DNA from 3 places in the Micrococcus sp. KRD070 genome. Region 3 is predicted to be linked to each of the others. Evidence: predicted binding sites of a transcription regulator. Region 3 holds the regulator's gene; each other region holds the start of a gene.
The links. The regulator HrcA, encoded in region 3, represses chaperone genes, less so after heat shock. The targets are predictions, from matches to a motif close to TTNGCACTCGNNNNNNNCGAGTGCNAA.
Positions count from the first base shown of each region.

Region 1: groL (chaperonin GroEL) is a predicted target of HrcA. The motif match lies at 5,604-5,630, and genes of this name have one in related genera.
Region 2: groES (co-chaperone GroES) is a predicted target of HrcA. The motif match lies at 6,666-6,692, and genes of this name have one in related genera.

Region 1 covers NZ_JABFNH010000017.1:368-8,092, forward strand. The annotation lists partial or broken gene J1M38_RS05240 (S8 family peptidase) at 1-985, shown strand, start outside; tRNA gene J1M38_RS05245 (tRNA-Val) at 1,185-1,258, shown strand; gene J1M38_RS05250 (threonine/serine exporter ThrE family protein) at 1,425-3,347, shown strand; gene J1M38_RS05255 (uracil-DNA glycosylase) at 3,361-4,038, opposite strand; gene J1M38_RS05260 (DUF3263 domain-containing protein) at 4,075-4,419, shown strand; gene J1M38_RS05265 (LytR C-terminal domain-containing protein) at 4,423-5,445, shown strand; gene groL (chaperonin GroEL) at 5,764-7,395, shown strand; gene J1M38_RS05275 (DUF4031 domain-containing protein) at 7,505-7,725, opposite strand, start outside.
Region 2 covers NZ_JABFNH010000004.1:21,644-36,933, reverse strand. The annotation lists partial or broken gene guaA (glutamine-hydrolyzing GMP synthase) at 1-36, shown strand, start outside; gene J1M38_RS01020 (DUF4011 domain-containing protein) at 135-3,902, shown strand; gene J1M38_RS01015 (hypothetical protein) at 3,892-4,131, shown strand; gene J1M38_RS01010 (FmdB family zinc ribbon protein) at 4,152-4,430, opposite strand; gene J1M38_RS01005 (5-formyltetrahydrofolate cyclo-ligase) at 4,519-5,184, opposite strand; gene J1M38_RS01000 (GNAT family N-acetyltransferase) at 5,242-5,868, shown strand; gene J1M38_RS00995 (hypothetical protein) at 5,945-6,634, shown strand; gene groES (co-chaperone GroES) at 6,822-7,118, shown strand; gene groL (chaperonin GroEL) at 7,227-8,834, shown strand; gene J1M38_RS00980 (BCCT family transporter) at 9,282-10,907, shown strand; gene J1M38_RS00975 (dicarboxylate/amino acid:cation symporter) at 10,909-12,342, opposite strand; gene guaB (IMP dehydrogenase) at 12,528-14,072, shown strand; gene J1M38_RS00965 (GuaB3 family IMP dehydrogenase-related protein) at 14,165-15,290, shown strand, end outside.
Region 3 covers NZ_JABFNH010000024.1:45,687-52,616, forward strand. The annotation lists gene J1M38_RS09915 (16S rRNA (uracil(1498)-N(3))-methyltransferase) at 97-858, opposite strand; gene dnaJ (molecular chaperone DnaJ) at 855-1,988, opposite strand; gene hrcA (heat-inducible transcriptional repressor HrcA) at 2,064-3,077, opposite strand; gene J1M38_RS09930 (DUF3097 family protein) at 3,340-4,128, shown strand; gene J1M38_RS12095 (DUF4870 domain-containing protein) at 4,223-4,642, shown strand; gene hemW (radical SAM family heme chaperone HemW) at 4,658-5,938, opposite strand; gene lepA (translation elongation factor 4) at 5,939-6,930, opposite strand, start outside.

The sequences.
Region 1 (7,725 bases), on a different contig from region 3:
CGCCCTCTACTCGCAGCAGTGGGGTTTCACCGGCACCCACGGCATGCGGGTCCCCGGGGCGTGGGACCGCACGGCGGGCTCCGGTGCGACCGTGGCCGTCATCGACACCGGCATCACCTCCCACCCGGACCTCGACCGCAACGTCGTGCCCGGCTACGACTTCATCTCCGACGGCAGGGCGGCGCGCGACGGCGGCGGCCGCGACTCCAACCCGCGCGACGAGGGCGACTGGTACGCCGCCGGCGAGTGCGGCACCACCGGCGCCTCCGACTCCTCGTGGCACGGCACCCACGTGGCGGGCACCGTCGCGGCCGTGGCCGACTCCCAGGGCGTCGTCGGTGTGGCCCCGAACGCGAAGATCCAGCCCATCCGCGTGCTCGGCAAGTGCGGCGGTTCGCTGTCCGACATCGCCGACGCGGTCGTGTGGGCCGCCGGCGGCACCGTGGCGGGCGTGCCGGCCAACCCGAACCCGGCGGACGTCATCAACATGTCCCTCGGCGGCTCCGGCATGTGCGGCACCACCTACCAGAACGCGATCAACGCGGCCGTCTCCCGCGGCGTGCCCGTCGTTGTGGCGGCGGGCAACGAGAACCAGCCCGCCGCCAACGTGCGCCCGGCCAACTGCCGGAACACCATCGTGGTGGCCGCCTCCACCTCGCAGGGCGCCCGCGCCTCGTTCTCGAACTACGGCTCCGCCGTGGACGTGACCGCCCCGGGCGCGAACATCATCTCGACCGTGAACAACGGCGCCACCACCCCGACGACGGCCGGCCACGCCGCCTACAACGGCACCTCGATGGCCACCCCGCACGTCGCGGGCCTGGCCGCCCTGCTGCTGGCCGAGCGGCCGAGCCTCACCCCGGCCCAGGTCGAGTCCACCCTCAGGTCCACGGCCCGCTCCATGCCGGTGACCTGCTCCGCGGGCTGCGGCGCCGGCCTGGCGGACGCCGCCAGGGCGGTCTCCTCCCTCGGTGGCAGCTCCTGACCGGAGCCCGCCCGGGCGCCGGGACCTCGTTGGTCGCCCAGGGCGGTTTCGAGCCCGGCGCCACGCTGACCGACGCCTGACGTGCTCGTCGGCTCTCGATGGCCGCTCCGCCGTGCGCGGGGCGGCCGTCGCCCGGGTGGACAGGCGACGCCGCCTGAGGTATCGTTCTTCGAGTTGTCACCCCCATGGGGCGACGCCCGGATCTTTAGCTCAGTTGGTTAGAGCGTTCGCTTCACACGCGAGAGGTCGCTGGTTCGAGTCCAGTAAGATCCACCGCAGCAGGGCCCTCCTCCGGGAGGGCCCTTTCGCATCCCCGGGCCGCGGTGCCGAAGGCCCCGGCGGGGGAGGTGTCGGCGTGGTTGGATGGACGCGTCGGCGGGGCTCGGCCCACCGCCGTCTCGCGTCCAGCGCCCGCATACGGAAGGAGAGGGTGAGCCGCATGGAGCAGGAGGGCACCCAGGAGCCGGCGCGGTTCGACCCCCACATCGCGGAGCCCCCGGCCGTCCCCACGCTCATCCCCGTGCTGCGCCCGGCCGGCGCCGAGGACGCCGCCGCTGTCGGCGACCTCGCGATCGACCCGGAGGACCCCGGCCTGCTCGACCTCGACCCGGCGGAGTCGGCCCACCCGGCCGCGGCCGCGGTCGCCGTCGAGCCGACCGAGCCGCTGCCGCCCGTGGTCCGCCCCGCCGCCGCCGATCCGGTCTCGACGCCGGCGCCGGAGCCGGAGGAATCGGCCGAGCCGGAGGCGGAGACGCTGCCGGAGCCGGCCGCGGACGCGCCCCTGACCGAGCCGCCGCTGTCCGAGCAGGTGCCCACCTCCGTCCTGGCGCCCGCGGAGGCCGACGGCGCCCTGCCCGCCCCGGATGTGATCCCCGAGCCGGACGTCACCGTCCCGGACCCGGTGGTCCCCGTGGGCCCGCCCGAGAAGCGCGGGCGTCGGCGGGGCCGGCGCTCCCGTGAGGTCTTCGTCGAGAACCTGCCGACGCAGGCGCTCGTGCTGGCCGACCGCCTGCACTCCTCGCCGTATGGGCGCCGCATGCGCTCCACGCTGCAGCAGCGCCGCGCGGAGGCGCAGGCCCTCGAGGCCCGCACCACCCTGGACTTCGCGCTCAAGCTGGGCGAGACGATGTTCAGCTTCGGGGCGGCCTCGCTGGACGTGGAGACCTCGATCATCGTGGCCACGCAGGCCTACGGGATCCTCGAGACCGAGGTGGACCTGACCAACCAGTCCATCTCCCTGAACTACGCGCCCGACTCCTCACGCGGCGAGGCCCCGTTCACCCTCCAGCGGGTGGTCCGCTCGGCCTCGGTGAACTTCGAGGGGCCCGTGGCCGTCCACCGGCTCGTCGAGGAGATCGCCGCGGGCGAGGTGGACCGGGCCGAGGCCCAGCGCCGGCTCGTGGAGATCCGGCATCAGCCCAAGCCGTTCCCCGCCGTCTTCGAGGTCCTCTTCTCCGGCGTGTTCGTGGCCTGCTTCGTGCCGTTCATCGGGGGGACCTGGACGGGCGCGGCCCTGGGCATGGTCTCCACCTGGCTGGTCTTCTGGCTCAAGGTCCAGGCGGACAAGGCGCGCTTCCCGGAGATCTTCTCCACGATGTTCGGGGCGATCACGGCCACGGTGATCGCGCTGATGGCCCACGCCCTCGACCTGCCGGTCAACCCGGCGCTGGTGATCGCCGGCGGCATCATGATGCTCCTGCCCACGGCGAGGTTCGTCACCGCGGTGCAGGACGCCATCCACGGCTTCCCGGTGACCGCCGCGGGCCGCTTCCTCTCCGCGCTGCTCGTGTTCGCCGGCGTGATGGCCGGGATCATGATCGCCGTGGGCATCGGGGATCTCCTGGGATTCGAACAGCTGGACCTGGCCGAGGCGGGGACGCTGAGCTATCCGCCGCTGCTGCTGCTGGGCCTCGTGATGGCCGCGGGCATGGCGGACGCGGTGGTGGAGCAGTCGCGGTGGCCCCAGATCCTGGCCTGCGGTCTCGTGTCCGGGGCCGGCTTCGGCGCGTACCTGGCGGCGCAGCAGATCGGGGTCAGCGACCGGCTGGTGCCCGCGGTCGCCGCGGCGGCGGTCGGGTTCCTCGGCCGCCTGGTGGCCCAGCGGCTCGCGGCCCCGGCGCTCGTGATCGTCCTGCCGTCCATGCTGTTCCTGCTTCCCGGACTCACCATGTTCCGGTCCGTCTACGGGTTCACCGTGGAGACCGGGGCCACGCTGCTGGGCGTCGAGGGACTGTTCAACGCCGCGGTCATCGTCGTGGCGATCGCGGCCGGCGTCGCCTTCGGCAACACCCTGGCCAAGCCGATCACCGACCGGATGGGCACGCTGCTGCCCACCGAACTCGTGATGCACCAGCGCGGCTGACCGGCGGCCCGGCTCAGTCGGGCAGGCGCCAGTCCACCGGGGCCGCGCCGGCCGCCTCGAGGAGCCGGTTCACCCGGCTGAACGGCCGGGAGCCGAAGAACCCGCGGTGGGCGCTCAGGGGCGAGGGATGCGGGGACTCCACGACGCCGGCCCCCGCCGCCGTCAGCAGCGGCGCCATGCGCCGCGCGTCGGCTCCCCACAGCAGCCCCACGAGCGGGGTGCCGCGCGCGCAGAGGGCCCGCACCGCGGCCTCCGTGATCTGCTCCCAGCCGAGGCCGCGGTGGCTGCCGGGTGCGCCGGCCCGCACGCTGAGGGCGCGGTTCAGCAGCAGCACGCCCTGGTCCGTCCACGCGGAGAGGTCCCCGTGGGCGGGCGGGGTGATGCCGAGGTCGTCGTGCAGCTCCCGGTGGATGTTGGCCAGGGAGCGGGGCAGCGGCCGCACGTGGCGGTCCACCGCGAAGCTCAGGCCGATCGGATGGCCCGGCGTCGGGTAGGGGTCCTGGCCCAGCACGAGGACGCGGACGTCCGCGAACGGCTGACGGAACGCCCGCAGGATGTGCTCCGGCGCCGGCAGCACCTGCTCTCCGGCCGCCCGGCGGGCACGCAGGGCCTCGCCGACCTGCTCGAACGCGGCGGCCTGCGGGGCGAGGGCCGCCTCCCAGCCCGGATCCAGGGGCGCGATGAACTCCATGCCCCGAGGGTAGACCGGGTGGGTACAGTGGCCGCCATGTCCCACCCCACGCCCGTCTCGCCCGATCCGGCCCCGGAGGAGGGTGCCCGCGCGCGTGCGCGACGGGACGAGCTGACGGACCTGGAGCGTGCGGTCCTGGACCTGGAGGCCGCCACCTGGCGGTACGGCGGGGCCAAGGACCACGCCGTCCGAGAGCGTCTGGGGCTGTCTCCGACCGCCTATTATCAGGTGTTGAACGGATTGCTGGACCGTGAGGCCGCCCTGGCCTACCGACCCCTGCTGGTCACGCGGCTGCTGCGCAAGCGCGGCACCCGCAGCCGGGCCCGGAGGGGACCCGCGGATCCGGCGCCGTCCACGCCCGCTTCCCGCCAGGAGAACTGACCCATGGCCTACCAGCCCGACCGCTTCGACGAGGTCCCCGAGTACACGGACCAGCGCGGCGCGCACCGCGAGTCCTTCGCCGCTGCCGGCGCGACCGCCGCGGGCGGGGGTCGCCGCCTGAGCCCGCTGCTCTGGGTGGCCGGCCTCGTCCTGCTCGCCGGCCTGTTCGTGGGCGTCGTCCTGCCGTGGCTCACCGGCGACCGCTCCGAGCCCGTCGCCGCCGAGAGCTCGACGACGGCCCCGGCTGCCGCGCCGTCGACGTCGGCGTCGTCCGTGTCCTCCTCGGCGTCCTCCGCGTCGGCGTCGACTGCGTCCGCGACCGAGTCCGCCACCCCGTCCGAGGACGCGGCGGAGGCGTCCCGTTCCGCGGCCGCGGCCGAGTCCTCGCGGGCGGCGCAGGAGGCGGCTGCCGCCGAGGCCGCCGAGTCGTCCCAGGCTGCCGCGTCGTCCCGTGCCGCCGCGGAGGCACAGGCGGCGGAGGCCTCGCGTTCCGAGGCCGCCGCGCAGTCCGCAGAGGCGTCCCGGTCGGCGGCGGCCGTCCAGGCGGCGGAGTCCTCGCGCGCCGCCGCGTCCCGTTCGGCCGCCGCGGCGGAGGCCTCGCGCTCGCAGTCCGCGGCCGCGTCGAGCTCCCGTGCGGCCGCGCAGTCTGCGGCCGCGTCGAGCTCTCGTGCGGCCGCGCAGTCTGCGGCCGCGTCGAGCTCTCGTGCGGCCGCGCAGTCTGCGGCCGCGTCGAGCTCTCGTGCAGCCGCGCAGTCCGCGGCCGTGCGCGGCACCCACGTCACCGTGTACAACGCGACCCGCACCCAGGGCCTCGCCGCCTCCTACGCGCAGCGGCTCACGGGCGCCGGCTACACCTCGGTGGACGCGAAGAACTGGAGCGGCTACGGCATCCAGTCCTCCACCGTCCTGTACAACGGCTCGGCCAACAAGGCCGCCGCCGAGGCGGTCGGCAAGGAGCTCGGCTTCCCGGTCATGCAGACCCCGAACCTGCAGGTGAACGGCGTCGCGGTGGTCGTCACCGGCTGATCCGCCCGTCGTGCGGCCGTGTCGGCCGCGCGCCCTTTCCGGCCCCCGGCGGGGCGCCTTCCGAGGCGTTCTGCCGGGGGCCGTCCGCCGTCCGCGGAAGGGCGGGCCCCGCACCGCAGACCTTTTGCACTCTCCCGGTGCGAGTGCTCATAATGGGGTTAGCACTCCGAAGGCGCGACTGCCAGCCGTACCCCGGCCGGTCCGGCGCCGTGGAGGAGGACCTGTCCACCGGTGAGGCCCCCAGGGGCCGTCCGTCGCGGGCATCGGCGCGGGTCAGCCACCAGCAGTAGGAAGCCGACGTCCAGAAAGGACCTGCACATGGCCAAGACCATCGCATTCGACGAAGAGGCCCGCCGCGGCCTGGAGAAGGGCCTGAACACCCTGGCCGACGCCGTGAAGGTGACCCTCGGCCCCCGCGGCCGCAACGTGGTGCTGGAGAAGAAGTGGGGCGCTCCCACCATCACCAACGACGGCGTCTCCATCGCCAAGGAGATCGAGCTCGAGGACCCGTACGAGAAGATCGGCGCGGAGCTCGTCAAGGAGGTCGCCAAGAAGACCGACGACGTCGCCGGCGACGGCACCACCACCGCCACCGTGCTGGCCCAGGCGCTGGTCCGCGAGGGCCTGCGCAACGTGGCCGCGGGCGCCGACCCGCTGTCGCTGAAGCGCGGCATCGAGAAGGCCGTGGAGGCCGTCACCTCCGAGCTGCTCTCCGCCTCCCGCGAGATCGAGACCAAGGACCAGATCGCGGCCACCGCCTCGATCTCCGCCGCGGACAAGCAGATCGGCTCCCTCATCGCCGAGGCCCTGGACAAGGTCGGCAAGGAGGGCGTCATCACCGTCGAGGAGTCCAACACCTTCGGCCTCGAGCTCGAGCTCACCGAGGGCATGCGCTTCGACAAGGGCTACATCTCCGGTTACTTCGTGACCGACGCGGACCGCCAGGAGGCCGTCCTCGAGGATCCCTACATCCTCATCGTCAACTCGAAGATCTCCTCCGTGAAGGACATGGTGGCGATCCTCGAGAAGGTCATGCAGTCGGGCAAGCCGCTGCTGATCATCGCCGAGGACGTCGAGGGCGAGGCCCTGGCCACCCTCGTGGTCAACAAGATCCGCGGTACCTTCAAGTCCGTGGCCGTGAAGGCCCCGGGCTTCGGCGACCGCCGCAAGGCCATGCTCGCCGACATCGCCATCCTCACCGGCGGCCAGGTCATCTCCTCCGAGGTGGGCCTGTCCCTGGAGAACGCGACCCTCGACCTGCTGGGCACCGCCCGCAAGGTGGTCATCACCAAGGACGAGACCACCATCGTGGAGGGCGCCGGCGACGCCGAGCAGATCGCCGGCCGCGTGGCCCAGATCCGCTCCGAGATCGAGAACACCGACTCGGACTACGACCGCGAGAAGCTGCAGGAGCGCCTCGCCAAGCTGGCCGGCGGCGTGGCCGTCATCAAGGCCGGCGCGGCCACCGAGGTGGAGCTCAAGGAGCGCAAGCACCGCATCGAGGACGCCGTGCGCAACGCCAAGGCCGCGGTGGAGGAGGGCATCGTCGCCGGCGGCGGCGTCGCCCTGATCCAGGCCGGCGCCAAGGCGTTCGGCGGCCTGCAGCTCGAGGGCGACGAGGCCACCGGCGCGAACATCGTCAAGGTCGCCATCGAGGCCCCGCTGAAGCAGATCGCCCTCAACGCCGGCCTGGAGCCCGGCGTCGTGGCGGACAAGGTCAAGACCCTCGACGACGGCCACGGCCTGAACGCCGCCACCGGCGAGTACGAGGACCTGCTGGCCGCCGGCATCAACGACCCGGTGAAGGTGACCCGCTCGGCCCTGCAGAACGCCGCGTCCATCGCGGGCCTGTTCCTGACCACCGAGGCCGTCGTCGCGGACAAGCCCGAGAAGGCCGCCGCCGGCGCCGAGGGCATGGACCCGATGGGCGGCATGGGCGGCATGATGTGATCAGCCGCTGAGCCGGCCCGGCCCGTTCGGGCGCCCAGCCTGCGAGGCCCGCCTCCCCGCCCGGGAGGCGGGCCTCGCCGCGTCCCGGGTCAGCACCGGGGCGCCCCGCTCAGGCCGACAGCGCGGCCCGTTCCGCCGCCAGGTTGCGGCGGGCGGCGGCCTCCCAGCGTGCTCGGCCGGGCGCGGTCCGATACAGCCGCTCGGCGTCCAGCAGGGCGTCCAGCACCTTGCTGCGACCGCGGACCCAGTCCGCGTCGGACACGTGCGCGTAGTCCCGCCGCACCGCGGCCACGTAGCGGGCGTAGGCCTCGGGGGAGCGGCCGAGGACCT
Region 2 (15,290 bases), on a different contig from region 3:
ACCAGCAAGCCGCCGGGCACCATCGAGTGGGAGTGAGCGGCGCGTCCGGCGCCGCATCCGGCCGCCCCTGACCGGGGCGGCCGTCCGCACGAAGACCGCCTGGACCCAGGCGACGGAGGAAGGACCGCACGCACGTGACCGAGCAGGAGTTCCCGCGCCTGGCCCGCGCCCGCGCCGCCGCACGCCCCGACGAGGGGCAGACCCGCCCCGACCCGGCCGCCTGGGTGTCCTCCCTGGGCTCGGGCGCCGAGAACGACACGATGCTGCGGTTCGCGCCCTCGGCGGCCAACAGCATCGACCTCACGGAGGCGAACTCCTCCGGCGTCTCGCAGCTGCTGCTGGGGCGGCGCACCCGCCTGTCCACCCTGCTGCCGGCCGGCCCGGTGCTGGACGCGGCGCACGAGGTCTCCCTCGGCCTGCGCGCCAAGGTCCGCGAGCTGGCGGAGGAGCGCGGCATCGACGTCGGCGCGCTCGCCGTGGGCGTGGCCACGTGGACGGCCGAGGAGGACGGCCGGCGGGAGCGCCGCTCCGCCCCCGTGCTGCTGGCCCGCGTGGCCCTGACGGTGCGCCGCGGCGCCCGGGGCCGGGACGAGCTGGAGGTCCAGATCACCGAGCCGGCCCGCCTGAACCCGGCGCTCGTGCGGAACCTGCGCCGGCACCACGGCATCGCCCTGGACCCCGAGGCGTACCAGCAGGCCGCCTACGCCACGGCGCGCCTCGAGCCCGCCCCCGCGTTCGCCCGCCTGCGCGAGGAGACCGCCGCGATCGCGGACCTGCACATCCAGGATTGCCTGCTCGTCTCCACGTTCGCGGACCTCGGCGAGACCGCCTCCCTGCCCGCCTCCCTCGAGGATCTGCCGGTCGTGCAGGCCCTGTACGACGCCGGGACCGGCATGGTGCCCCGCCCGGCGGCGCTGCAGCCCACGGGCGCGCCCGCGGAGGATGACGTCGCCCCGGCGGACGAGCGCCTCGTCGTCGACGTCGACGCCGCCCAGGCACGCGTGCTCGAGCACGCCGCGGCGGGGGAGTCCCTCGTGGTGGCGGCCGCCCCCGGCACCGGGCAGACCCAGACCGCCGCCGCCCTGGCCGCGCGCCTGGCCTGGGAGGGTCGGCGCGTGCTGGTCGTGGCCGAGCGCTCCGCCGCCCTGGCCGACGTGCTCGACCGCCTCGAGGAGGCGGACCTGCGCTCGATCGCGCTGGATGTGCCCGCCAACGCGGACCCCGAGCTGCTCCGCCGCCAGCTCGTGCAGGCCGTCCTGCGCTCCGAGCGGGCCGTGGACCCCGACACCGCCCGGGACGAGGCCGCCCTGACCGAACGACGGCGCCGGCTGCAGGAGCACGTCGGCTCACTGCACCACGTCCGCCCCCGCTGGGGCTGCTCGCCGTTCCAGGCGATGCAGGCCCTGGCCGCCCTGACCGGGCTCGAGACGCCGCCGGCCACCACCGTGCGCCTCAAGCGCTCCGTGCTGGACTCCACCGTGAACCGGCAGGCCGTGGGCGAGCAGCTCGTGCGCGCCGGGGAGCTCGGCGCGTTCTCGGCCGCCGCCACCGAGAGCCGCTGGTTCGGCGCCCGCGTGCGCAACGTGCAGGAGACCGAGGCCGCCTCGGAGCTGGCCGACGAGCTGGCGGCCGCCCTGCACACCACCCGGCGCGCCGTGGACACCGCCGCCGCCCAGGCCGGCCTGCGCCCCGAGCGCACGGTGGCCGGCTGGGCGGAGCAGGCGGACCTCTACCGCCGTGTGGCCCGCACCCTCACCGAGTTCACCCCCGAGGTGTTCTCCCTCGACGTGCCCCAGCTGGTCGCGGCGACCGCCACCAGCTCGTGGCGGCGCCTCCACCTGGTCGAGATGTCCTCGGTGACCCGGTCCCGCCTGCGCCGCGCGGCGAAGGACGCGGTCCGCCCGGGCGTGCAGCCCACGGACCTGCACGGCGCCCTCGTGGACGCCGCCGCCGTCCTGGAGGACTGGAACCGCCACGCCGCCGAGCCGGGCACGCCCCCGCAGGTGCCGGACCAGGGCGAGCACGTGATGGGCCAGGTCGGCCAGGTGCGCGAGCGCCTACGCCGGCTCGAGGGCGTCCTCGCCCCGGAGGCCGTGGCCGAGGCGCCCTTGGAGGAGCGGGACGTGGACGACCTCGTGGCCGCCGTCGACGGGCTCGTGGCGGACCGCGACACCCTGGCCACGCTGCCCGAGCGCACCCTCGTGCTGGACAGCCTGCGCGACCACGGCCTGGCGGAGCTGCTCGAGGACCTGCGCGACCGCGAGGTGCCCACCGAGGCCCTGACCGCCGAGCTCGAGTTGGCGTGGTGGCAGTCCGCGCTCGAGGCGATGATCTCCGGGGACGACTTCCTGGCCATGATGAGCGGCACGGACCTGGCGGAGGTCGAGCGCGGGTTCCGCGACCTGGACCGCGCCCATCTCGAGCGCGGCGGCGCCCGGCTCTCCGCCGCGCTGGCCGCGCGCTGGCGGGAGGCGCTGCGCACCTATCGCGCGGACGCGGCCGTGCTGCGCACCCTGCTCAAGCAGGGCAGCCCCACGGTCGAGTCCCTGGCCACGATCACCCCCGAGCTCCTGCAGCCGCTCGTGCCGGTGGTCACCACCTCGCCCATGGCCCTGTCCGAGTTCCCCCCGGAGTGGCGCGCCGACGTCGTCGTGCTGCTGGAGGCCGACGCGACCGCCCTGGCCACCGCGATGGGCGCGCTCACCCGCGCCCCCCAGGTGGTGGCCTTCGGCGACCCGGTGATCGGGCGCCCGCAGTCGTTCCAGGTGTCCGTGGACCCGACGGCGACCGCCGGGCCCCTGCGCCCGCTGCGCTCGGCCCACGACGCGCTGGACGAGGTGCTGCCCACCCTGCCGCTGCGCACCGTGCACCGCCCCCTCGAGCGGCGCCTGGTGCGCCTGCTCTCCGCGCTCGCCTATGACGGCGCCCTGGACGCGCTGCCCACCGCGGGCGAGGCCACCGGCCGGGATCGTGCCGTCACGGCCGAGTACCTGCCCGAGGGCACCGGCATCCCGATGACCGGCGGCGACGTGGTCGAGTCCACGAACGCCGAGGTCGCCCGCACCGTGGAGCGGGTGTTCGAGCACATCCGCGACCGGCCCGAACAGTCCCTGGCCGTGGTCACGGTGTCCGAGCAGCACGCCCGCAGGGTGGCCGCCGCCGTGCAGGCCACGGCCGCGCAGGCGCCGTGGGCCCACGAGTTCCTCGCCCGTGGCCGCGGCGAGGACGCCGCCGACGCCGAGCCGTTCGTGATCGTGCCGGTCGTGCGCGCCGCCTCCGTGGTGCGTGACGCCGTGATCCTCACCCCCGGCTACGGCCGCACCCCGCACGGCCGCGTGGTGCACCACTTCGGCGCCTTCTCCGACCCGGACGGCGAGCGCATGGTCACGGTTGCGCTCACCCGCGCCCGCCGGCGCCTGCACCTCGTCTCGGCGCTGCGCGCCGCGGACCTGGACGAGGACCGGCTCGACGGCGGCGCCCTCTGGTTCCTGCGGCTGCTCGAGGCCTACCTGGGCGACGACGCCGCGGACCCCGTGGGCATGGTGGGCGATCCGCTGCTGGCCGATCTGCGCGACCGGCTCGAGGAGCACGGCGCCCGGGTCCTGCCCCGCTACGCCGGCGTCATGGACCTGGCCGTGCTCGATCCGCGCGCGGACGAGGCGCCCCGTCCGCTGGCCCTGGCCGGCGACGGTGGCGAGGTGTACCGCGCCCTCACGGTGCGGCAGCGCTCGCGGACCCTGCCCGAGGGGCTCGAGGCCCGCGGCTGGGAGCCCCGGACCCTGTGGTCGATCGACGTGTTCGCGGACCCGGAGTCCGTGGCCCGCGAGCTGGCCGACCGGCTGGGCGTGGAGCCGGCGGACGAGACGGACGAGACCGACGAGACCGACGACGATGCCCGCTGACGGCGCGCCGCGCCGCCGCGGCCCGCGCCGGGCGGACGCCCCGGGCACCGGCCCGGCCACCGCCGACGGCCGCGAGCCGCGCCTGCCCGGGATGCCCCGGCTGACCGGGCAGGCCGGGACGTCGCCGGCGACCGCGCCGACCGGACATGAGGCCGGGGTCGAGACCGGTGCGGCCGAGGCCGAGCGCGACCGCTGGCTGCGCGAGCAGCGCCCGCCCCACTGGGGCTGAGCCGGCCCGATGCGGCCGGGTCAGTCCGCGGGGGCGGAGGACGAGGACGACGTCGAGGACGTCGAGGACCCGGCGGCCGAGTCCGAGGTCGATCCGCCGGCCGAGCCGGTGCCCCCGGTGCCGGAGCGCGAGTCGGTCCGGTAGAACCCGGAGCCCTTGAAGCTCACGCCGACCGAGCCGTACTGCTTGCGCAGGACGCCGCCGCACGCGGGGCACTCGGTGAGGGCGTCGTCGGTGAAGGCCTGGACGACGTCGAAGGCGTGGCCGCAGTCCTTGCAGCGGTAGGCGTAGGTGGGCATGCTCAGCTCCAGCTCGCTCGGGGCGCGCCGGGGCGCGCGGTTCTGGGGGGATCCGACCCCCGATGCTACTCCGCGCCGCGGGCCGGGCTCAGACCCAGCGCAGCCCGGCCGCGGTGACGACGCCGTCCACGGGCCGGTCCGTGGGCTCGGCAGGGATGGCGCCCGCCGGCAGCAGCTCGTCCTCGAACACGAGGGCCACGGTCGGCACGCTCCGCGGCAGCTCGGCGAGGAAGCGGTCGTAGTAGCCCCCGCCCTGGCCCAGGCGCATCCCGTCCTCGGCCACCGCGAGCGCCGGCATGACCACCGCGGTCGCCGCCGCCAGCGCGTCGGTCCCGAGCCGTTCGCCCACGGGCTCGTCCACGGGGGCGTTCGCCGCGCGCGCCGTCGCGACCTCCGGGTGCCACGGAGTCCAGCTCAGGCGGCGTTCCGGCTCGATCACGGGGACGAGCACCCGCGACCCGGCGGCCAGCAGGCGCGTGCGCAGCACACCGGTGTCCGGCTCGGTGGCCATCGGCAGCACGGTGGCCACCACCGGGGCGGTCCCGTCCGCGGTCGCCGCGGCCACGCGCGGACCCAGCCACGCCCACAGGTGCTCGACGGCGGCCGCGGACTCGGCGGCGCGGCGCGCGGGGGAGCGGTCGCGGCGGGCGGTGCGCAGGCGGGCACGCAGGGCGGCCTTGGCGTCCACGACGTCGTCGACGCCGGCGACGGGGCCCGTGGCGGCGGGCTCGGGCACGGGAGGGGGAGTGCGCATGTCCCCATGATGCCCGCCGCACCGGTGCCGCGCCCGGCCGCGCATAGGATCGACGCCATGTCCTGGCAGCGTTCCCCCTGGCCCGTGACCCTGCGGCACGGCACCCTCGCCCTGCGGCCGCTGCGGAGGCGGGACCGGGAGGCGTGGGAGGAGCAGCGGGCGCACAACCGCGAGTGGCTGACGCCGTGGGATGCGACGAGCCCCGTGCCGGGCGCGGGCCCGGCGTCGTTCGGGCAGATGGTTCGCTGGCACGGCCGGCAGGGCCGGGACGGCAGCGCCTACACGTGGGGCATGGTCCTCGACGACGACCGCCCGGACCGGGACCGCCTGGTGGGGCTGCTGTCCCTGGGCGGGATCCAGTACGGCTCGGTGCTCTCCGGCTCGATCGGCTACTGGATCGACCGTCGCCAGGCCGGCCGGGGGCTGACCCCGACGGCCGTGGCCATGGCGACGGACTGGGCGTTCCGCAGCGCCGGTCTGCACCGGGTCGAGGTCAACATCCGCCCGGAGAACGCGGCCAGCCTGCGGGTCGTGGCGAAGCTCGGCCTGCGCGACGAGGGCCTGCGGCGCGCGTACCTGCACGTGGACGGCGCCTGGCGGGACCACCGGACGTTCGCGGTGACCGCCGAGGAGGTCCCCGACGGCCTGCTGGCCCGGTGGCTGGCCACCCGGCCGCGCCCCTGAACGGCCGACGGGACACGCCGCGTGCGGACACGCCCCGATGGCCGGACTGGTCCGCCCCCGGCGCTAGGCTGACCGCATGGACGAGACCACCGCGCCGACAAGGGCCGTGCAGGCCGCGCTCGACGCGCTGGCCGACGCCCGGGTGAGCGCGTCGCTGGTCATCGTGGCCCTCGTGGCCTTCCTGGCCTGGCGGCTCGTGCTGCGCCGCCATCGTCTCGCGTCCGCCCCCGCCCGCCCGTCGATGCCGAGGTCCTTCATGCACCGTCTGCAGAGCTCGCCCGCCGTCCGTGCCCTGAGCGCCCGGTTCTCGGGCCGCCTGAGCGCCGCCGCCGACGCGGCGCGCGCCGCCCGCGGCCGGACCGGCCTGCACATCCGGTGGGGGCGCACGGCGCTGTTCCTCGCCGCCCTCGTGGCCCTGCTCGTGTTCCTCGTGGCCGGTCTCGCCGCCGCGTTCGGCGCGGGCACGCTCGCCCTGGCAGGCTGGTCGCTCCTGTTCGCCGTGGCCGGGCTGGCCGGCCTGCGGGCCCTCGCGGTCCGCGACCGCACCCGTCGCGCCCGGCCCGCCGCCGCCGTCGTCGTCCCGGAGTGCCCCACCGCCCCGGCGGCCGAGGAGCGGCAGGCCCCGCCCGCGGACCCCGAGCGGGACCGCCGCGTGCTGGAGACCGTGCTGGCCTTCGAGACCGAGGCGCCGCGGCATCCCACCGCACCGCGCCCCGCGCCCTCCGCCCACGGCGGACGGCGGGGACACGGCTGGCACTCATGTTGAAGGAGTGCCAGAACCCGGAGTAGAGTGGGCACTGGCACTCGGGGGTACCGGGTGCCAATGCCCGAGGTGGACCGTCCGGCACCGCGACGACGGAGGGTCTGACGCCCGTGGCGCACCCGCAGACCACAGCATCAGCGGTCCGGCGAGCCCGCCGGAGCCGCACGTCGACGAAGAAGGAGTGTGCAGCATGTCTGTCTCCATCAAGCCCCTTGAGGATCGCATCGTTGTCCGCCCCCTGGAGGCCGAGCAGACCACCGCGTCGGGCCTCGTGATCCCGGACACCGCCAAGGAGAAGCCGCAGGAGGGCCAGGTCGTGGCCGTGGGCCCGGGCCGGGTCGCCGAGAACGGCAACCGCGTGCCGGTCGACGTCGCCGAGGGTGACGTGGTGCTGTACTCCAAGTACGGCGGCACCGAGGTCAAGGTCGGCGGCGAGGAGTACCTGGTGCTCTCCGCCCGCGACGTGCTGGCCGTCGTCACCAAGTGACCCCGCCGCGACGGGCCCGGTGAGCGGCGCGCACCGCACCGGTGCGCGCGCCCCGGGCCCCTCGCGTCCCCGCACCCCCTGACTCCCTGAACGAAAGGAGCGTCCGTCATGGCCAAGCAGCTGGCTTTCAACGACGACGCACGCCGCGCCCTCCAGGCCGGCATCGACAAGCTCGCCGACACCGTCAAGGTCACCCTCGGCCCCAAGGGTCGCAACGTGGTGCTCGACAAGGCGTGGGGCGCCCCCACCATCACCAACGACGGCGTCACGATCGCCCGTGAGGTGGAGCTGGAGGACCCGTACGAGAACATGGGCGCCCAGCTCGCCAAGGAGGTCGCCACCAAGACCAACGACATCGCGGGCGACGGCACCACCACCGCCACCGTGCTGGCCCAGGCCCTCGTGAACGAGGGTATGCGCCAGGTCGCCGCCGGCGCCGCGCCGGGCGAGGTCAAGAAGGGCATCGAGGTGGCCGTGGCCGCCGTCGAGCGGCGCCTGCAGGAGAACGCCCGCCCGGTCGAGGGCCAGGAGGTGGCCCACGTGGCCGCCATCTCGGCCCAGAACGACGAGGTCGGCGAGCTGCTGGCCCGCGCGTTCGACACGGTCGGCACCGACGGCGTCATCACCATCGAGGAGTCCTCCACGACCTCCACCGAGCTGGACGTCACCGAGGGCATGCAGTTCGACAAGGGCTTCCTGTCCCCGTACATGGTCACCGACGCCGAGCGTCAGGAGGCCGTGCTCGAGGACGCCTACGTCCTGATCAACTCGGGCAAGATCTCCAACGTGCAGGAGCTGCTGCCCCTGCTGGAGAAGGTCCTGCAGGCCAACAAGCCGCTGTTCGTGATCGCCGAGGACGTCGAGGGCGAGGCCCTGTCCACCCTCGTGGTCAACAAGATCCGCGGCACCCTGAACGTCGTGGCCGTCAAGGCCCCGGGCTTCGGCGACCGCCGCAAGGCCATGATGCAGGACATCGCGATCCTCACCGGCGCCCAGGTCGTCTCCCCGGACCTCGGCATGAAGCTCGAGCAGGCCGACCTGGACGTGCTCGGCTCCGCCCGCCGCATCACCGTCACCAAGGACGAGACCACCATCGTCGACGGCGGCGGTGCGGCCGAGGACGTCGAGGCCCGGGTCGCCCAGATCAAGGCCGAGGCCGCCGCGACCGACTCCGACTGGGACCGCGAGAAGCTCCAGGAGCGCCTCGCCAAGCTCTCCGGCGGCATCGGCGTGATCCGCGTGGGCGCCGCCACCGAGGTGGAGCTCAAGGAGCGCAAGCACCGCATCGAGGACGCCGTGTCCTCGACCCGCGCCGCCCTCGAGGAGGGCATCGTGGCCGGCGGCGGCACCGCGCTCATCAACGCGCTGACCGCGCTCGACACCGACGCCGACGTCCAGGCCCTGACCGGCGACGCCGCCGTGGGCGTGGACATCGTCCGCAAGGCCCTGAAGCAGCCGCTGCGCTGGATCGCCCAGAACGCGGGCGAGGACGGCTACGTGGTGGTCTCCAAGGTCGCCGAGCTGGAGCCGAACCACGGCTTCAACGCGAAGACCGGCGTCTACGGCGACCTGATCGCCGACGGCGTGATCGACCCGGTCAAGGTGACCCGCTCCGCGCTGGCCAACGCCGCCTCCATCGCGGCCCTCGTGCTGACCACCGAGACCCTCGTGGCGGACAAGCCCGCCGAGGAGGACGAGGCCGACCACCAGCATTGACCCCTGAGTCGGCCCTGACGCGGCCGGTCGACGACGACGGCCCCTCGCCCGCCCGGGTGAGGGGCCGTCGTCGTGCGGGCGGGAGACGACCGCCGTCCGGGGCGCCCCCTAGGGTGTGCCCATGGACACACCCACGCCGCCCCGTCCCACCGGGTCCCACCCGACCCGGACCCCGGCCCGGCCACGGCTGCGCCGCTTCGTCCGGGAGTTCTCCTATCCGCACGGCATCCACCCGGCCCTCGTGCCGGGCGTGTCCGTGGAGGACCGCCGGGTGCGCTACGGCGTGGACCGGGCGATCCTCACCGTCGTCGGCCTGCTGGTGGTCGGCTTCGTGGTGTGGGGCGTGCTGCAGCCGGACGCCGTCCTGGCCGTCTCGAGCGCGGCCCTCGACTGGGTGATGCTCCACGCCGGCTGGCTGTTCGCCCTGCTGGCCATCGGGATGGTGTGGTGTTCCTGCTGGCCCTGGCGTTCTCCCGGTACGGCGAGATCCCGCTGGGCCTGGACGGGGAGAAGCCGGAGTACTCCACGGCGAGCTGGTCGGCCATGCTCTTCGCGGCCGGCATCGGCATCGGCACCATCTTCTTCGGCCCGTACGAGCCGCTGACCTACTACCTGGCCCCGCGCCCGGGGGCGTATGAGGCGGGGAGCGAGGAGGCGGTGACGGGCGCGCTGGCCCAGGCCGCGCTGCACTGGGGCGTGAACGCGTGGGCGATCTACGCGATCGTCGGCCTGTCGGTCGGCTACGTGTCCTACCGCCGGGGTCGGGTGCCGCTGATGAGCTCGATCATCGCGCCGCTGTTCGGCGACTCCCAGCGCAGCGACTCGGTCGGCGCGCGCCTGATCGACGGGCTCGCGATCATCGCCACCCTGTTCGGCACGGCGGCCTCGCTGGGCATCGGCGCCCTGCAGATCGGCCGCGGCGTGCAGATCGTCTCGGGCTGGTCCGCGCCGGGGAACACGGTGGCGCTGGGGATCATCGTGGTGCTCACGATCGGCACCATCTTCTCGGCGGTGTCCGGTGTGGCCCGCGGCATCCGGTGGCTGTCCAACATCAACATGCTGCTCGCCCTCGGCCTGGCGCTGTTCTTCTTCGTCGTCGGCCCGACGGCGTTCCTGCTGAACATCGTGCCCGGCGTCCTGATGGACTACGTCTCCTCCGCCCCGGACGCCCTCGGCGCCTCGATGGCCGAGGGGGAGGACATGCAGGAGTTCCTCTCCAGCTGGACGATCTTCTACTGGGCGTGGTGGGTCAGCTGGGCCCCGTTCGTGGGCGTGTTCATGGCGAAGATCTCGAAGGGCCGGACCATCCGCCAGTACGTCCTCGGCGCCCTGTTCATCCCGGCCGCGGTGATCGTCGGCGCGTTCACGATCATCGGCGGCACCACCATCTGGCTGCAGCGGACGCAGGGCTCCGTGGCGCCGGACGGCACGGCCGCGTCGCTGCCCGCGCCGGCGGAGATCTTCTGGGTGGTCCTGGACCAGCTGCCCGGCGGCGGGCTGGTGGCCCCGGTCGTGATCGTCATGCTGGCGGTCTTCTTCATCACGACGGCGGACTCCGCCTCGATCGTGAACTCGCAGCTCTCGCAGCGCGGCGCCCCGGCCCCGCGCCGCACGATCACGGTGTTCTGGGCACTGTGCATGGCGGGCATCGCCGTCGTGATGCTGCTGACCGGCGGCGACACCGCGCTCACCGGCCTGCAGAACCTCATCACCATCACGGCGCTGCCGTTCACCGTGGTGCTCGTCCTCATGGCGGTCGCGCTCCAGCGCGAACTGGCCAACGACCCCTTCGCGATCCGTGACCGGTACCAGCGGGCCGCCGTCGAGAAGGCGACGGTGCGGGGCCTGGTGGAGTACGGGGACGACTTCGCGTTCACGGTGGAGCGCACCCCGCCGGGCAGCTGGTACGCGGCCGGCGAGGGATTCGACTCCACCGCCGCGGAGATCACCGACTGGTACCGCCGCACGGACGAGGACGGGAACCCCGTGGACGACGACTACGTGCTGGGCGAGTACCTGGACGAGGGGGACGGCGCGGACGGGCCCGCCGGAGCGGGCCCGTCCGGTCGCTGACTCAGGCGCGCGGCTCCGAGGTGCCGACGAGCTGGGCGCGGGAGTCGGCGGTCGCGTGGGCGCGGGCCTCGACGATCTCCTCCTCGTCCTCGCCGAAGATGTCGCCGCGCGGGGCGTCGTAGCGGTCCCGGTCGAGGATGCCCTCCTGGGAGGCCACGAGGGCGGGGATGAGGGCCTGGCCGGACACGTTGAGGGCGGTGCGGCCCATGTCCACGATCGGGTCGACGGCCAGGAGCAGGGCCATGCCCTCGAGGGGCAGCCCGGCGGTGGACAGCGTGAGCGTGAGCATCACGGTGGCGCCGGTGGTGCCGGCGGTCGCGGCGGAGCCCAGCACGGACACGAGTGCCACGAGGGCGTACTGGCTCAGGCTCATGTCGATCCCGTAGAACTGGGCGATGAACACGGCGGCCACGGCCGGGTAGATCGCGGCGCAGCCGTCCATCTTGGTGGTGGCGCCCAGCGGGACGGCGAAGGAGGCGTAGCCGGTGGGCACGCCGAAGTTGCGCTCGGCCACCCGCTGGGTGACGGGCAGCGTGCCGAGGGAGGAGCGGGAGACGAAGCCGAGCTGGAACGCCGGCCACACGCCGGTGAAGAACTGCTTGACGGAGAGCCCGTGCAGGCGCGCCAGCACCGGGTACACCACGAGCATCACGAGGGCCAGGCCCACGTAGATCGCCACCACGAACTTGGCCAGCGTGCCCATCGTGGACCAGCCGTACGAGGCCACGGCGTTGCCCAGCAGGCCGATGGTGCCGATCGGGGCCAGGCGGATGATCCACCACAGCAGCTTCTGGATGATCGCGAGCACCGAGCGGGAGAACGTGAGGAACGGGGCGGCCTTCTCGCCGACCTTGAGCGCGGCCACGCCCACGACGATCGCGATCACGAGGATCTGCAGCACGTTGAACGTGGGGGAGGAGGCGAGCGCCCCGTCCTCGCCCGCCGTGGTCTTGACGGTCAGGCCGAGGAAGTTCGCCGGCACCAGGGAGGTCAGGAAGTCGAGCCAGCCGACGTCCTTGGCCTGGTACGACGCCGGCGCGGTCTGGCCGGTGCCCACGCCCGGCTGCAGCGCGACGCCGACGGCGAGGCCGATGAGCACCGCGATGAGGCTCGTGATGGCGAACCAGAGCAGAGTCTTGGCGGCCAGGCGGGCCGCGTTGGTCACCTGGGCCAGGTTGGCGATGGAGGCGACGACGGCGAAGAAGACCAGCGGGACGACCGTGGCCTTCAGCAGGCTGATGTAGATGCTGCCGACGGTGGCCAGCGTCTCGCCGAGCCAGGTCGGGTGCTCGGAGGTGTGCCCCGTCGCGCGGGCGATCAGGCCCAGGACGAGGCCGAGGACGAGGGCGGCGGCGATCTGCCAGCCGAAGTTCGACGTCCAGGCGGGGAGCCGGCGTCGGGGCGCCGGTGCGGGGGAGGACTGTGCGGTGCTCATCCGGGGAGGTTAGGCGGTCCAATACCACGGCGCCGAAACGGATTGCGCCATGTGACGTCGTGGTGACGTCCGTCTCGCCCCCGCGTGGCCCAGCGCGGGGGCCCTGTGACGTGGCCCGCACCCGGGTCGCCGGTTTGACCCCCGGGCATAGAATCGCGGAAACACCCGTCCCGAAAGGCGCCTTCGTGACCAACACCAGCACCGGTCCCAGCCCCGAGCCCGTCCACTCCTCCTCGGATCCCTTCGGCTTCTTCGGCCTCACCTACGACGACGTCCTGCTGCTGCCCAACGCCACCGACGTGATCCCCGCGGACGCGGACCCGGGCACCCGGCTGACCCGCAACATCCGCTTGAACATCCCCATCGTCTCCGCGGCGATGGACACCGTGACCGAGGCTCCGCTGGCCATCGCCATGGCCCGCCAGGGCGGCATGGGCATCATCCACCGCAACCTGTCCATCGAGGACCAGGCCCGCCACGTGGACACCGTGAAGCGCTCTGAGTCGGGGATGATCAAGGACCCCGTGACCATCGGCCCCGACGCCACGCTCGCGGACTTGGACGAGCTGTGCGCCCAGTACCGCGTCTCCGGCCTGCCGGTGGTGGCCGAGGACATGACGCTGCTGGGCATCATCACCAACCGCGACACCCGCTTCATCCCGCGCGAGGAGTGGGCCACCCGCACGGTGGACACCGCCATGACCCGCATGCCGCTGGTCACCGCGCAGGAGGGCGTCTCGCGCGCCGAGACCATCCGCCTGTTCTCCCAGAACCGTGTGGAGAAGCTGCCGCTCGTGGACGATGCGGGCCGGCTGACCGGCCTGATCACCATCAAGGACTTCGACAAGGCGGAGCAGTACCCGGACGCCGCGAAGGACGACGAGGGCCGGCTGCTCGTCGGCGGCGCCGTCGGCTTCTTCGGCGACGGCTGGGAGCGCGCCATGGCGCTCGTCGAGGCGGGTGTGGACGCCCTCGTGGTGGACACCGCGAACGGCCACACGCACGGCGTGCTGGACATGATCGCGCGCCTGAAGAAGGAGAAGGCGGCCGCGCACGTCGACGTCATCGGCGGTCAGGCCGCGACCTACGCGGGCGCCAAGGCGATCGTCGACGCCGGCGCGGACGCCGTGAAGGTGGGCGTGGGCCCGGGCTCGATCTGCACGACCCGTGTGGTGGCCGGCGTCGGCGTCCCGCAGATCACCGCCATCTACGAGGCGGCCAAGGCCACGCGCCCCGCGGGCGTCCCGCTGATCGCCGACGGCGGCCTGCAGCACTCCGGTGACATCGGCAAGGCCCTCGTGGCCGGCGCCGACTCGGTGATGCTCGGCTCCCTGCTGGCCGGCACGGCCGAGTCCCCGGGCGACCTCGTGTTCTACCAGGGCAAGCAGTTCAAGACCTACCGTGGCATGGGCTCCCTGGGCGCCATGCAGACCCGCAACGGCACGCGCTCCTTCTCCAAGGACCGCTACTTCCAGGCGGACGTGCCGGACGAGGACAAGCTGATCCCCGAGGGCATCGAGGGCCAGGTGCCGTTCCGGGGCCCGATCGCCTCGGTGGTCCACCAGCTCGTGGGCGGCCTGCGCCAGACGATGTTCTACACGGGCGCGTCCACGGTGGCCGATCTCAAGGAGAACGGCCGCTTCGTGCGCATCACCGCGGCGGGCCTGAAGGAGTCCCACCCGCACGACATCATGATGACCGTCGAGGCCCCGAACTACCGTTCGCGCTGACCCGCACGTCGGTTCCGGGGGGGCCCCCGGACGGGGCGGCGCCGACGACACGGTCGGAGCCGCCCCCGTGGCGCCTGGGCTAGGCTGGCCCGGTGACGAACCAGATTGAGATCGGCCGCGGCAAGCGCGGCCGCCGGGCCTTCTCCCTCGACGACGTGTCCGTGGTGCCCGCGCGGCGCACCCGGGATCCCCAGGATGTCAGCCTCACGTGGCGCATCGACGCCTACACGTTCGACATGCCCGTGATCGGTGCGCCCATGGACTCCGTGATGAGCCCGGAGACCGCCATCGCGATGGGGCGGCTGGGCGGTCTCGGCGTCCTCAACCTCGAGGGCCTGTGGACCCGCCACGAGGACCCGCGCCCGCTGCTCGAGGAGATCGCCGCCCTCGAGGCCGGCCCGGCCGGGACCGAGGCCACCCGCATGCTGCAGGAGGCCTACGCGGCCCCCATCCGCCCCGATCTGATCACCGAGCGCCTCGCGCAGATCCGCGAGGCCGGCGTCGTCGTCGCGGGCTCGCTGACCCCGCAGAACACGCAGGAGTTCTACCGCACCGTCGTGGCGGCGGGTGTGGACCTGTTCGTCATCCGCGGCACCACCGTCTCGGCCGAGCACGTCTCCTCCACCCAGGAGCCGCTGGACCTCAAGCAGTTCATCTACGAGCTGGACGTGCCCGTGATCGTGGGCGGGGCGGCCGGCTACACGCCGGCCCTGCACCTGATGCGCACCGGCGCGGCCGGCGTGCTCGTCGGCTTCGGCGGCGGCGCGTCCACCACCACGCGCCGCGCCATGGGCATCCGTGTGCCGATGGCCACGGCCATCTCGGACATCGCCGAGGCGCGCCGCGACTACATGGACGAGTCCGGCGGCCGCTACGTGCACGTGATCGCCGACGGCGGCGTCTCCACCTCGGGGGAGATCGTCAAGGCGATCGCCATGGGCGCGGACGCGGTCGTCCTGGGCGCCGCCCTGGCCCGCGCCACCGACGCCCCCGGCGGCGGCTGGCACTGGGGCCTCGAGGCCGTCCACCCGGAGCTGCCGCGCGGGCACCGCACCCACGTGGGCCAGGTGGCTCCGCTCGAGGAGGTCCTGTGGGGGCCCGGCCGCCACGCGGACGGCACGTCCAACCTGATGGGCGGCCTGAAGCGCGCCATGGCCACCTGCGGCTACACCGAGCTCAAGGACTTCCAGAAGGTGGAGGTCCTCGTGACCCCCACCC
Region 3 (6,930 bases):
TATAAGAGACAGGTCACGATGGGGCGGATCACCTCGGGGTCGTGGGGGCGGGACGTCCCGTCCAGTCTAGGCGTCGGCGCGTCGTCCTGCCGGGGCTCACCAGCGGCCGAGCCGGTGCTGGAGCACGGCGAGGGCGGCGGGGCCGGCCGTGGAGGCGCGCAGCACGTGCGGGCCGAGCCGCACCGGCACGGCCCCCGCGGCCACGCAGGCCTCGAGCTCGGCCGGGCCGATCCCGCCCTCGGGGCCCACGACGACGGCGATCTCGGCGGCCGCGGAGAGTCGCTCCGCGGGCACCGCGGACACCCCGTGCTCCGCGTCCTCGTGCAGCACGAGGACGAGCCGGCCGCCGTCGTCGTCCCGGACCAGCCCGGCGACCGCCGTCCCGGAGACGTGGTCCCGGACCGCGGGCACCCGGGCGCGACGCGCCTGCTTGGCGGCCGCGCGGGCCGTGTCCGCCCACTTCTGGCGGGCCTTGGCGGCCTTGGGACCCTTCCAGCGGACGATCGAGCGCTCGGCCTCCCAGGGCACCACGGCGTCCACGCCGAGCTCGACGGCGGCCTGGACCGCCATGAGATCCCGGTCGCCCTTGGCGAGGGCCTGGACGAGCACGAGCGCCGGGGTGGGCGCCGGCTCCTCCGCCACCGTGTCCAGCCGCACGGTCACCGCGTCCGGGGCGGCCGCGAGCACGGTGCCGTGGCCGAGCGTGCCCGACCCGTCGGCCAGGAGCACGGCCTCCCCGGGGGCCAGGCGCATGGCCGCGGCGGCGTGCCGGGCCTCGGGGCCGCCGAAGACGACCTCCGCGCCCGCGCTCGCGCCGGCCAGGGCGCCCGGCTCGAGGTGGAACAGGGGGGCGGTCACAGGTTCCTCAGGTTCTCCCGCAGCCGGGCGAACATGCCCTTGGCCTGGGGTGCGCCGTGCACGACCTCCTCGCCGCGCACCTCGGCCAGGCGCTCCAGGAGCTGGCGCTGCTCGTCGTCCAGGTCGGTGGGCGTGGTGACCACCACGTCCACCTTGAGGTCGCCACGGCCCTGCCCGCGCAGGCGGCCGACGCCCAGGCCGTGGAGGACCTCGACGTGGCCGGACTGCACGCCCGGGTCCAGGCTGACGGACTGCTTGCCGTCCAGGGTGTCCAGCGTGACGGTGGTGCCCAGGGCCGCGGCGGCCATGGGGACGGTCACGGTGGTGGCCAGGTGGTCGCCCTCGCGGCGGAAGGTCTCGTCCGGGCGGACCGCGATCTCCACGTAGAGGTCCCCGTTCGGGCCGCCGCCCGGGCCGGCCTCGCCGCGGCCGGCGAGGTGGATGCGGGTGCCGTCGTCCACGCCCGCGGGGATGCGCAGGGTCAGCGGCGTCCGGGTGCGGACGCGGCCCTGCCCGTCGCACTCGTGGCAGGGCGTCGGGATGACGGTGCCGAACCCCTGGCAGGCGGGGCAGGCCTCGGTGGCCATGACGGTGCCCAGCAGCGACCGCACGGGGCGCTGGATCATGCCGTGGCCGTGGCAGGTCTGGCAGGTCTCCGGCTGGGTGCCGGGCTCGCAGCACGAGCCCTCGCACCGATCGCAGCGCACGGCCGTGTCCAGCTCGATCGTCTGCTCGCCGCCGAAGACGGCGTCGCGCAGGTCGATCCGCGCGGTCACCAGGGCGTCCTGGCCGCGGCGGGCGCGGCTGGCGGGGCCGCCGCGGCCGCCCTGGCCGGCGGCGTTCATGAAGGTCTCGAAGATGTCGGCGAAGCCCCCGAAGCCGCCCGTCCCGCCGAAGCCGCCCGGGAAGCCGGCCTGGCCGTTCTCGTTGCCCGTCGTGTCGTAGGCCCGGCGCCGGCCCTCGTCCGAGAGCACCTCGTAGGCGTGGGAGATGCGCTTGAACTGCTCGGCCGCCTCCGGGTCGGGGTTGACGTCCGGGTGGTGGGTGCGCGCGAGCTTGCGGTAGGCGCGGCGGATCTCCTCGGTGCTGGCGTCACGGCTGACGCCGAGCGTCTCGTAGTGGTCGGTCACGGTGGGGATTCCTCTCGGGGAGAGCGGGACGTGGGGCGATGCGGGACGGGGCCCGCCAGGACGCGCGGAGGCGCGTCAGGTGGTCAGGATGCGGGAGAGATAGCGGGCGATCGCCCGGACGGCGGCCATGGTGCCCGGATAGTCCATCCGGGTCGGGCCGATGACACCGACCTTCGCCACGGCGCCGGGGCCGTAGGCGGCCGCGACCACCGAGGTGTCCGCGAGCGATCCGGCGTTCTCGGAGCCGATCCGCACGGACACCCCGTGGGCGTCCTGCTCCATCTCCGTGAGCAGGCGCAGCAGCACCACCTGCTCCTCGAGCGCCTCCAGGATCGGCCCGATGGACGCGCCGAAGTCCCCCGGGGAGCGGGCCAGGTTGGCGGTGCCGGCCAGGACGATGCGGTCCTGCCGGCCGGCCTCGAGCAGGTCGTGGACGGCCGCGGCCACGAGGGCGGCGGACTGCCGGTGCTCCGGGCGGACCCGGGTGACGACGTCGTCCACCACGGTAGCCGCCTGCACCGGACCGAGCCCCAGCAGGGCGTCCAGCAGGAGGCCGCGGAGCACGGACAGCTCCGCCTCCTCGACCGGACGGTCCAGCACGGCGTGCCGCTGGTCCACCCGCCCCGTGGACAGGATGAGGACCACGAGCACGCGCGTGGGCGCGAGGGAGACCAGTTCGAGGTGGCGGATCGTGGAGCCGTCCTCGTGGGGGAACTGCGCGACGGCGACCTGCTGGGTCAGCTGGGCCAGGAGGCGCACCGTGGACTCCATCATGTGCTCGGTGTCCGTCTCCGGATCCAGCAGGGTCCGCACGGCCCGGCGCTCGGCCGGGGACAGCGGCTTCACCTCGGAGAGGCGGTCGACGAACACGCGGTAGCCCTTGTCCGTGGGGACGCGCCCGGCGGAGGTGTGCGGGGCCACGATGAGGCCCTCCTCCTCGAGCGCAGCCATGTCGTTGCGCACGGTCGCGGAGGACACGCCCAGGGCGTGCCGTTCCACGAGCGCCTTGGAGCCCACGGGCTCGCGCAGCGCCACGTAGTCCTCCACGATCGCCTGGAGCACCTGCAGGCGGCGGGGCTGCTCCGACATCTCGGTCCTCCTCTGGTCCGTCGGGATCCGGGGCGACCCCGGAGGTGCCCCTGGCTGGCACTCCGGCGGGTCAAGTGCCAATGCTACCGTCCGACCCGGGGGACGACCCGACCGGCCCGCACGGCTTCGCTCACGGTGATCGCCCGCCCCCGTTGCTACCGTGCTCTCCCATGGACTGGAGCAGCTGGGGCCCCGCGGGCCACGACGACCTGACGCGCCGCCCCGCCCGGACCGTCCCCGATGCGCCCGGACCGTCCCCGATGTGCCCGCCACCCCCGGCACGGTGGTCGAGGACGTGGCCTCCGGGTTCACCGGGGCCGTGATCGGCATCGAGCGCTCCGGCGGCGTGCACGTGGTGGTCCTGGAGGACCGTCGCGGCGTGCGCCGCGGCTTCCCCCTCGGCGGCGGCTTCTGGATCGACGGCGAGCCCGTGACCCTGGTCCCCCCGACCGCCGCGGCCCCGGCGGCGCCGGCCCGCACCGCCTCCGGCTCGCGACGGGTCGAGGGGGCGCGGGCCCGCACCGCTCGCGCCTCTCGCATCTGGGTGGAGGGCGTGCACGACGCCGAGCTGGTGGAGAAGGTGTGGGGCGAGGACCTGCGCCTCGAGGGCATCGTCGTGGAGCCCCTGCACGGCGTGGACGACCTCGCCGGGGCGATCCGTGCGTTCGCCCCCGGTCCGCGGCGCCGGCTCGGGATCCTCGTGGACCACCTCGTCACCGGGTCCAAGGAGGAGCGCCTCGCGGCCGAGGCCATGCGCGTGCCGGGGGCCGCGGGCAACGTGCTCATCCTCGGTCACCCCTACGTGGACGTCTGGCAGGTCATCAAGCCCTCCGTCCTCGGCATCCCCGCGTGGCCCGTCGTGCCGAAGGGGCAGGACTGGAAGACGGGGATCCTGCGGGGACTGGGCTGGCCGCACGGGAGCAAGGAGGCCACGGGGCTGGGGTGGAAGCGGCTGCTCTCCCACGTCACCACGTACGCGGACCTCGAGCCGTCCCTGCTGGGCCGCGTGGAGGAGCTCATCGACTTCCTCACCGCCGCACCCGAGCACTGATCTCGGCGCGGCCCCCGCCCGCCCGCGCTATGCTGGCCCATGCCCTGCGCCCGGTCCCCGGCGCGCGGGTCTCGCAATCCAGGAGGAGCCCCTCGTGAACACCCGCGCGCAGCCCGACGCCGGCCGCACCGGCCACGGCCCGCCCGCCTGGCTCGTCTCGGCCGGCGGCCGCGGCGCCCCGCTCACGGCGAAGCAGGACCGTGACCGCGCGGCGCTGGCCCACCTCAGTCTGGCGTTCGGCGTGCTCGGCCCGCTGGTCGTGTGGCTGCTCTACCGCGACCGCGGCCCGTTCACCTCGCAGGAGTCGCGCGAGGCCCTGAACTTCTCCGGGCCGCCCACGCTCATCACGCTCCTGTTCTTCTTCCTGTCCCTGCTGCCGGTGGTCGGCCCGATCTTCGCGATCCTCGGCGCGCTCACGTGGGCCGCCATGGCGGTCTACGGCGTGATGGGCGCCTCGCACGTGTCCAAGGGCCGTCCGTTCCGGTACCCGTTCAACCTGCGCATCCTGCGCTGACCCGGGGCCGGCCGGTCAGAAGCCGGCCAGCGCCCGGACGATCGCGTCGTTGCGCAGCCGCCCCTCGAGCGTGGGGACGATGCGGCCGTCGACGGCGGCGCGCCCGTCCAGCAGGCCCGCGGCGATGAGTTCGGCGATCGCCCCGCGGATCCGCGCGGCCTCCCCCGGCGTCTCCGAGACGAGCTCCGCGGTCGGGAGCCCGTCCACCGTGCGCACCGCGAGCATGATGCGCTCGAGGCGCCGCGCGTCGGCGTCGGGCCGCTCGCGGCCCACGGCGGGGGTGACCCCTGTGGCCAGCCGCTGCGCGTAGGCGGCGGGGTGCTTGGCGTTCCAGAACCGGACCCCGGCGAGGTGCGAGTGCGCGCCCGGGCCGATCCCCCACCAGTCCTGGTCCTCCCAGTACGCCACGTTGTGCCGCGCACGGTGGACCCCGGAGCCCTGCGGGTCCCGAGCCCAGTTGGACACCTCGTACCAGCGGTAGCCGGCGGTGCCGAGCAGCTCCTCGGCGAGCAGGTACTTGTCCGCCTGGTCGTCGGGGTCCACGTCCGCCACCTCGCCGCGGGCCACCTGGGCCCCGAGCTTGGTGCCCTCCTCCACGATCAGCGAATACGCGCTCACGTGGTCCGGGGCCAGGGCGACGGCGGCCTCGAGCGTGGCCCGCCAGTCGGCGAGGGACTCCCCCGCGGTCCCGTAGATCAGGTCCAGGGACACCTCCAGGCCGGCCTCGCGGGCCGCGGCGACGGCGGCGGGGACGGACTCGGGCCGATGGGTGCGCTCGAGCGTGGCGAGCACGTGCGGCACCGCGGACTGCATGCCCAGGGAGAGGCGGGTGAAGCCGCCGGCCGCGAGCTGGCGGGCGTACTCCGGGGTGATCGTGTCCGGGTTGGCCTCGGTGGTCACCTCCGCGCCGGGCGCGATCCCGAACCGGTCCACCGCCGCCTGGAGGATGCGCACGAGGTCCGCGGCCGGCAGGAGCGTGGGCGTGCCGCCGCCGAAGAACACCGTGTGCAGCGGGCGGGCGGGCACGTCCGAGGACGCGAGCACGTCCGCGGCGAAGTCCAGCTCCGCGACCGCCGACTCCCAGTAGTCGCCGCGACCCGCGCCGGGGCCGAGGTCGACGGCCGTGTACGTGTTGAAGTCGCAGTAGCCGCAGCGCACCGTGCAGAACGGCACGTGGACGTACAGGCTGAAGGTGCGCGCCGCGCCGTCGCGGGCGGCCGCGCGCACCCGCTGCCCGACGTCAGCCGGCAGCCGGCCGTCGTCGGGGACGGGCTCGCCGAGGGGCAGGGCGGGCACTTACTTCTTCGCCGCCTGGTCGGCGCCGGCGCCGTCCGAGGACAGGGCGGCGATGAAGGCCTCCTGCGGGACCTCCACCCGGCCGACCATCTTCATGCGCTTCTTGCCCTCCTTCTGCTTCTCGAGCAGCTTGCGCTTGCGGGAGATGTCGCCGCCGTAGCACTTGGAGAGCACGTCCTTGCGGATCGCGCGGATGTTCTCGCGGGCGATGATGCGCGAGCCGATGGCGGCCTGGATCGGCACCTCGTACTGCTGGCGCGGGATCAGCTCCTTGAGCTTGCCCGTCATCATCACGCCGTACGCGTAGGCGTTGTCCCTGTGGGTGATCGAGGAGAACGCGTCCACCTGTTCGCCCTGGAGCAGGATGTCCACCTTGACGAGGTCGGCGACCTGGTCGCCGTCGGCCTTCCAGTCCAGCGAGGCGTACCCCTTGGTGCGGGACTTGAGCTGGTCGAAAAAGTCGAACACGATCTCGGCCAGCGGGATCCAGTAGCGGATCTCCACGCGTTCCTCGGAGAGGTAGTCCATGCCCTTGAGGTTGCCGCGCTTGGCCTGGCACAGCTCCATGACGGCGCCGATGAACTCCGCCGGCACGATGATCGTGGCCGAGGCCATGGGCTCGCGCACCTCGAGGATCTTGCCCTCGGGGAACTCGGAGGGGTTGGTCACGGTGACGACCTCACGGTCCTCCCGGGTGACCTCGTAGACCACGTTGGGCGCGGTGGAGATGAGGTCGAGGTCGAACTCGCGCTCGAGGCGCTCGCGCACGATCTCCAGATGCAGCAGACCGAGGAAGCCGACGCGGAAGCCGAAGCCCAGCGCGACCGAGGTCTCCGGCTCGTAGACGAGCGCGGCGTCGTTGAGCTTGAGCTTGTCCAGGGCGTCACGCAGCACGGGATAGTCCGAGCCGTCGATGGGGTACAGACCCGAGAACACCATGGGCTTGGGGTCCTCATAGCCACCCAGGGACTGCTCCGCCGGGTGGGCGTGGT